Regions from separate parts of the Aminobacter sp. MDW-2 genome, predicted to be linked through region 2. Evidence: riboswitches for the same ligand, from Rfam matches in the RefSeq annotation. Region 2 holds a riboswitch; the other holds the start of a gene.
What was found. A riboswitch is a leader RNA that binds a small molecule or an ion and turns the genes downstream of it on or off. The one in region 2 is predicted to bind thiamine pyrophosphate.

Region 1: it holds a riboswitch for thiamine pyrophosphate, as region 2 does, so the genes downstream of both, thiC (phosphomethylpyrimidine synthase ThiC) here and thiB (thiamine ABC transporter substrate binding subunit) in region 2, are expected to answer to the same signal.

The regions. Positions count from the first base shown of each region.
Region 1 covers NZ_CP060197.1:1,881,108-1,884,508, reverse strand. Annotated here, with positions in the region: gene H5P29_RS09235 (alpha-ketoacid dehydrogenase subunit beta) at 1-463, opposite strand, end outside; gene H5P29_RS09230 (3-methyl-2-oxobutanoate dehydrogenase (2-methylpropanoyl-transferring) subunit alpha) at 467-1,702, opposite strand; TPP riboswitch at 1,891-2,007, shown strand; gene thiC (phosphomethylpyrimidine synthase ThiC) at 2,117-3,401, shown strand, end outside.
Region 2 covers NZ_CP060197.1:1,595,878-1,599,278, reverse strand. Annotated here, with positions in the region: gene H5P29_RS07760 (ABC-F family ATP-binding cassette domain-containing protein) at 1-811, opposite strand, end outside; gene H5P29_RS07755 (thiamine diphosphokinase) at 815-1,459, opposite strand; TPP riboswitch at 1,564-1,687, shown strand; gene thiB (thiamine ABC transporter substrate binding subunit) at 1,732-2,736, shown strand; gene thiP (thiamine/thiamine pyrophosphate ABC transporter permease) at 2,984-3,401, shown strand, end outside.

The sequences.
Region 1 (3,401 bases), 290 kb from region 2:
TGGCGTCGAGCGGATTGGACGGCACGACCACCTTGAGGCCGGAAACATGGGTGAACAGCGCTTCAGGGCTCTGGCTGTGGGTCTGGCCGCCGAAGATGCCGCCGCCAGTGGGCATGCGGATGACGATCGGACAGGTGAACTCGCCATTGGAGCGGTATCGCAACCGTGCCGCTTCCGAAACGATCTGGTCATATGCTGGATAGACGTAGTCGGCGAACTGGATTTCGATACATGGCTTGAGGCCATAGGCAGCCATGCCGACGGCGGCGCCGACGATGCCAAGTTCGCTGATCGGCGCGTCGAAACAGCGCTCCCGACCGTATTTCTGCTGAAGACCCTGGGTGCAGCGGAAGACGCCACCGAAATAGCCGACGTCCTCGCCGAAAACGACGACGTTGTCATCGCGGCCCATGGCGACATCCATGGCGCTGCGGATGGCCTCGATCATTGTCATGCGCGGCATCGGCTACACTCCCGCCTTCTGGCGCTGGCGACGGAGATGCGGCGGCATCTCGGCATAGACGCCCTCGAACATGTCACGCGTCGACGGCTTGCCGCCGGCATGCAGCGTGCCGTGGCTCTCGGCTTCCTTCTGCGCCGTGATCACCGCCTCGAGGATTTCCGCCTCGGTCTGCTTGTGGCGCTCGTCCGACCATAGGCCACGCTTGATCAGGTGGTTCTTCAGCCGGATCACCGGGTCACCCAGCGGCCAGGCATCGGACTCTGTCTTGGGCCGGTAAGCGGATGGATCATCTGACGTGGAATGTGCGCCGACACGGTAGGTGACATATTCGACCAGCGTCGGCCCGAGATTGAGCCTGGCCCGCTCCGTCGCCCATTTCGCCACCGCATGGACAGCGAGATAGTCGTTGCCGTCGACACGCAAGGCCGCGATGCCAAACCCAAGCCCACGCGCCGCAAACGTGCCGGAGCCGCCGCGGGCGATGCCCTGGAAGGTCGAGATCGCCCACTGGTTGTTGACGATGTTGAGGACGACGGGCGCCTTGTAGGTCGAGGCGAAGACAAGTGCGGCGTGGAAGTCGCTCTCGGCGGTGGCGCCGTCACCGACCCAGCCGACAGCGATCTTGGTGTCCCCCTTGATGGCGGATGCCATCGCCCAGCCAACCGCCTGGATATACTGGGTGGTCAGGTTGCCGGAAATCGAGAAGAAACCGTGATCCTTGGCCGAATACATGATCGGCAGCTGGCGGCCCTTCAGCGGATCCATCTCGTTGGAATAGATCTGGTTCATCATGTCGACCATCGGATAGCCGCCGGCGATCAGCAGGCCGGCCTGGCGATAGGTCGGGAAGTTCATGTCGCCCTGAACGAGCGCCTTGCGGAAGGCGCAGCTAACCGCCTCCTCGCCCATATGCTGCATGTAGAAAGAGGTCTTGCCCTGGCGCTGCGCCATCTGCATGCGCGCGTCGAAGGAGCGCAGCGTCATCATGTGGCGCAGCCCTTCGATCTGCTCCTCGTCGGTCAGCGTACCGGCCCATGGACCTACGGCATCGCCTTCGCGATTGAGCACGCGGATGATCGAATAAGCCAGGTCGCGGATCGTCCTGGGATCGACGTCGACCGGCGGCCTGTCGACCGAACCCGCCTTGGGGATCGGCACATTGGAGAAGTCGGGGGTGCCGCCCGGGCGCACTTCCGGCTCGGGCACATGGAACTTCAGCGGCGCGGGATTGTCCGTCACGGATGCTCCTCCTGTCGCGTGCGCAGGCCAATTGGTCCTCCCTGCGCGGCAGACAATTTATGTCAGTAACGCTGACCTATTATCCGATCGTCTTCGAAACCGCAATGGGTCTCGATGCTCCCGACTTTGGCATTCTCTCGGCCTCGGCGAAAGGCCGTTGACACGACGCCGGTTCCGCCTCCATGCTTAGGGTTCACCAGGGGGGTCCCGACAAGGGGCTGAGATTCTGCTGGCTCGCGCAGCGCAGTGACCCGTTGAACCTGATCCAGTTCATACTGGCGTAGGGACGGTGCGAGGCGCAGCAGGCCGGATATCCGGCTCAGGCATTCGGGCTCATTCTTGCCCGAAGTCCCCAGGCAAAACCTCTCCTCCTTCTCATCGCATGGACTGGGTCTCCAACCAGGAGGCTCACTCATGAATGCCCACACCCCATCAGTCACCGTTGGCGAACTTCCCGCGTCGCGGAAGGTCTACAAGCCAGGCAAGCTACATCCCGACATCCGTGTGCCGATGCGCGAGATCTCGCTTCATCCGAGCGCCGGCGAGCCGCCGGTCACCGTCTATGATTCGTCAGGCCCCTACACCGACACGTCGGTGACAACAGACATCGAGCGCGGCCTGCCGCGGCTGCGCGAAGACTGGATCATCGCCCGCGGCGACGTCGAGCGTTATGCAGGCCGCGCGGTCAAGGCTGAGGACAATGGCTTCGTCTCCGGCGAAAGGCTGACGCCGGAATTCCCGGTTCGCAACGCCCCGCTGCGTGCCACCGGCGGCCGCGCCGTCACCCAGCTTGCTTATGCCCGCGCCGGCATCGTCACGCCCGAAATGGAATTCGTCGCCATCCGCGAGAACCTCGGCCGCGAGCAGATCCGGGCCAAGCTTCAACGCGACGGCGAGAGCTTCGGCGCCGTCATTCCCGATTTCGTCACCCCGGAATTCGTCCGCGACGAGGTCGCTCGCGGCCGCGCCATCATCCCCTCCAACATCAACCACCCCGAGAGCGAGCCGATGATCATCGGCCGCAATTTCCTGGTCAAGATCAACGCCAATATCGGCAATTCCGCCGTCACCTCGTCGATGGCCGAGGAGGTCGAGAAGATGGTGTGGGCGACGCGCTGGGGCGGCGACACGGTGATGGACTTGTCGACCGGTCGCAACATCCACAACATCCGTGACTGGATCATCCGCAACGCGCCGGTGCCGATCGGCACGGTGCCGCTCTACCAGGCGCTGGAGAAGGTCGGAGGCATCGCCGAGGACCTGACCTGGGAGGTGTTCCGCGACACGCTCATCGAGCAGGCCGAGCAGGGCGTCGACTATTTCACCATCCATGCCGGCGTGCGGCTCGCCTACATCCACCTGACAGTTGACCGCGTCACCGGCATCGTCTCGCGCGGCGGCTCGATCATGGCCAAATGGTGCCTGCATCACCACAAGGAGAGCTTCCTCTACGAGCATTTCGAGGAGATCTGCGACATCTGCCGAACCTATGACGTCGCCTTTTCGCTCGGCGACGGCCTGCGCCCAGGTTCGATTGCAGACGCCAACGATGCCGCCCAGTTCGCCGAACTGGAGACGCTGGGCGAACTTACCAAGATCGCCTGGGCCAAGGACTGCCAGGTGATGATCGAGGGCCCCGGCCACGTGCCGATGCACAAGATCAAGGAAAACATGGACAAGCAGCTCGAGGTCTGCGGCG
Region 2 (3,401 bases):
CCATGGTTGCCACGCCCTCGGCACCGCGATGGCTGCGGAACGTCTGGCGCATCGTCTGCAGCTCGCCGAGACGGCGCATGTTGCGCTTGCGCCGCGCCGTCACGCCATAGCGCAGCCAATGCTCCTCGCGCACGATCTGACGGCCTAACTTGTGCTGCTCGCGCTCCTCTTCCTCCAGGATCTGGTCCCGCCATTCCTCGAAATGGGCAAAGCCGCGGTCGAGCCGGCGCGTCTGGCCGCGATCGAGCCAGACGGTGTTGCGGCTGACGCGCTCGAGGAAACGGCGGTCGTGCGAGATCAGGATCAGCGCCGAGGAGGTGCGGATCAGTTCCTCTTCCAGCCATTCGATGACCGAGAGGTCGAGATGGTTGGTCGGCTCGTCGAGCAGCAGGATGTCGGGCTCGGGCGCCATGACGCGGGCAAGTGCTGCGCGGCGCGCCTCGCCGCCCGACAGGTCGGCCGGAGGCTCCTCGCCGGTCAGGCCGAGATGGTCGAGCAGATAGGTGGCGCGATGCGGATCGTCAGCAGGTCCGAGCCCGGCTTCGACATAGGCGCGGACAGAGGCGAAGCCGTCCATGTCGGGCATCTGCGGCAAGTAGCGGATGGTTGCCGTCGGCTGGCGGAACACCACGCCGTCCTGCGGCTCGATCATGCCCGCCGCGATCTTGAGCAGCGTCGACTTGCCCGAGCCGTTGCGGCCGACAAGCGCGATCTTGTCGCCGGCAGCGGCCGTCAGTGCGGCGCCATCGAGCAGCGGCGTGCCGCCAAAGGTCAGACGGATGCCGTCGAGATTGAGAAGCGGAGGCGCCATGTTTCAGAAATCCGAGGCAGGAAAGGGATGAGCGAGGAGTAGGGCACGGCCGCTGCCGAGCGAAATCCGCAACGGACCCCGCACTTCATTGGAAAGGGTCAGCGACGAACCGAACGGCACGTCGACATTGTCGAGCGGCCACTTGGCGCCCTGTTCGGACAGCCCGGTCAGCTCGGAGAAGGCGAGCACCGAAAACAGCATGCCGTCTTCATAGTCGAAGCCTGCGCTGCCGGGCAGGAGCGGCAAAGCCTCCTGGCGCCCGCTGCTCAGCAGCACCTCGATGCCGGCTTCGGCAAGCCTGAGCGCAAGGGCGAAATGAAGGAAGGCGTGGTCGGCGCGGGCGCCGCCGAAGGCGCCGACAAGCACCAGCGAGGTCGCGCCGAGCCGAAGCGCGGCATCGATGGCCAGTTCACCGTCGGTCCTGTCCTTTTCGGCCGGAAAGGTCGCCCGCGGCAGGTCGGCAAAACGCGGGTCGAGATCTACCGGCACGGAATCGAAGTCGCCGAGCCACAGTTCCGGCATCAGCCCGAGCGTGGCGGCATGGCGGATACCGGCATCTGCCGCAATCACCCTGCTGCCCGCCACCTGGCGGTCGAGGCGCGGGGTGCGGAAAAGCTCGCCGCCGAGAAGTATGGTGAACCGGGTCATGGCATGCGCATTACCAGCCCGGCAGCCGAAACGGAAGGCCGCGACGCGGTCGGTGGCCGGCAAACTACCGCTTGCGTGGCCTGATGCGCGAGCCTATTTGTTGAACCGCTCTAACGGGGTGCCGGTCGCGCAATTGCGTGCCGGCTGAGAGGCATAGGGAACCGTCCCGGCCAACCCGCTGAACCTGATCCGGTTTGTACCGGCGGAGGGATTAGATGCTTCGGACGCCCGGCGCTTCAAATTCCCTTTCAACACCTATGAAGGAGGCGCCGATGCGCTCGTTGATCCTGTCCATGACTTCCGCCCTGGCGCTGGCCACGGTTGCTTTCCCTGCCGCTGCCGAAGGCAAGCTTACCGTCTACACCTATGAAAGCTTCACCTCCGAGTGGGGCCCCGGCCCGCAGGTCAAGAAGGCCTTCGAAGCCGACTGCGCCTGCACTGTCGACTTCGTCTCGGTCGCCGATGGCGTAGCACTGCTCAACCGCGTCAAGCTCGAAGGTGCATCGACCAAGGCCGACATCGTGCTTGGCCTCGACACCAACCTGACAGCCGAAGCCAAGGCCACCGGCCTGTTTGCGCCGCATGGTGCCGCCGGCGCCGACGTCAAGGTTCCGGGTGACTGGAAGGACGACACCTTCGTTCCCTACGACTACGGCTACTTCGCCGTCGTCTATGACACCGAGACGCTGAAGAACCCGCCGAAAAGCCTGAAGGAACTTGTCGAGGGCAATCCGGAAGAAAAGATCGCGATCCAGGATCCGCGCACCTCGACGCCGGGCCTCGGCCTGCTGCTCTGGGTCAAGTCGGTCTATGGCGACAAGGCGCCGGAAGCCTGGGCCAAGCTCAAGGGCCGCGTGCTGACCGTCACCCCGGGCTGGAGCGAGGCCTATGGCCTGTTCACCAAGGGCGAGGCGCCGATGGTGCTGTCCTACACCACCTCGCCAGCCTACCACATGGTCGCCGAGAACACCGAGCGTTACCAGGCGGCGTCCTTCGAGGAAGGCCACTACCTGCAGATCGAGGTCGCCGGCATCACCACGACCGGCGCCAAGAACCCGCTGGCCGAAAAGTTCATGGCCTTCATGACCAGCCCAGGCTTCCAGGACGCCGTACCCGAAACCAACTGGATGCTGCCCGCCGGCAAGACCGACAAGCCGCTCAACCCTGCCTTCGACAAGCTGGTGAAGCCGACCAAGACGCTGATCTTCAGCGCCGACGAGGTGGCTGCCAACCGCAAGGCCTGGGTCGACGAGTGGCTCGGCGTGATGAGCAAGTAAGGCTCTGTCGACCTGCCATGGTTGCGCTTGAACATCCCCTTCTGGCCTGCCGGCCATCTCCCCCGCAAGGGGGGAGATTGGTAGTGGAATGGCTCTCGCCAACCCCAGAGGTTGCCGGTGGTGCGTGGGCATCCAAGCCGCTGATCTCCCCCCTTGCGGGGGAGATGGCCGGCAGGCCAGAGGGGGGTGGGACAGAGCGCGACCCATCGCGGCTGCCGCACCTGCGCCTAGCCAATCGCGGCCCTGCATGTCGGTGAGCCGTACAGACCCCCGCATCGCCGCCGGCATCATCGCGCTGGCGGCCATCGGCATCCTGATCGGCGGCGCATTTGCCGGTCTTGGCATCGAGGCCGCACGCAATCCACAAGGTGCTGCCGACGCCTTCGATTCCTATCTCTTCCGCATTGCCCGTTTCACCCTGTGGCAGGCGCTGCTGTCGACCTTGCTGTCGGTTGTGCCGGCGATCTTCGTTGCCCGAGCGCTCGCACGGCATCCCGCCTTTCCCGGCCGCGCGCTGATCCTGCGCCTGTTTGCCGTTCCCCTCGCCTTGCCGGCGATCGTCGCAGCCCTTGGCATCCTGTCGCTCTACGGCCGCGCCGGCTATTTCGCTGAACCGCTGGCGGCGCTGACCGGCGGCACCTGGCCCGGCATCTATGGGCTGTCCG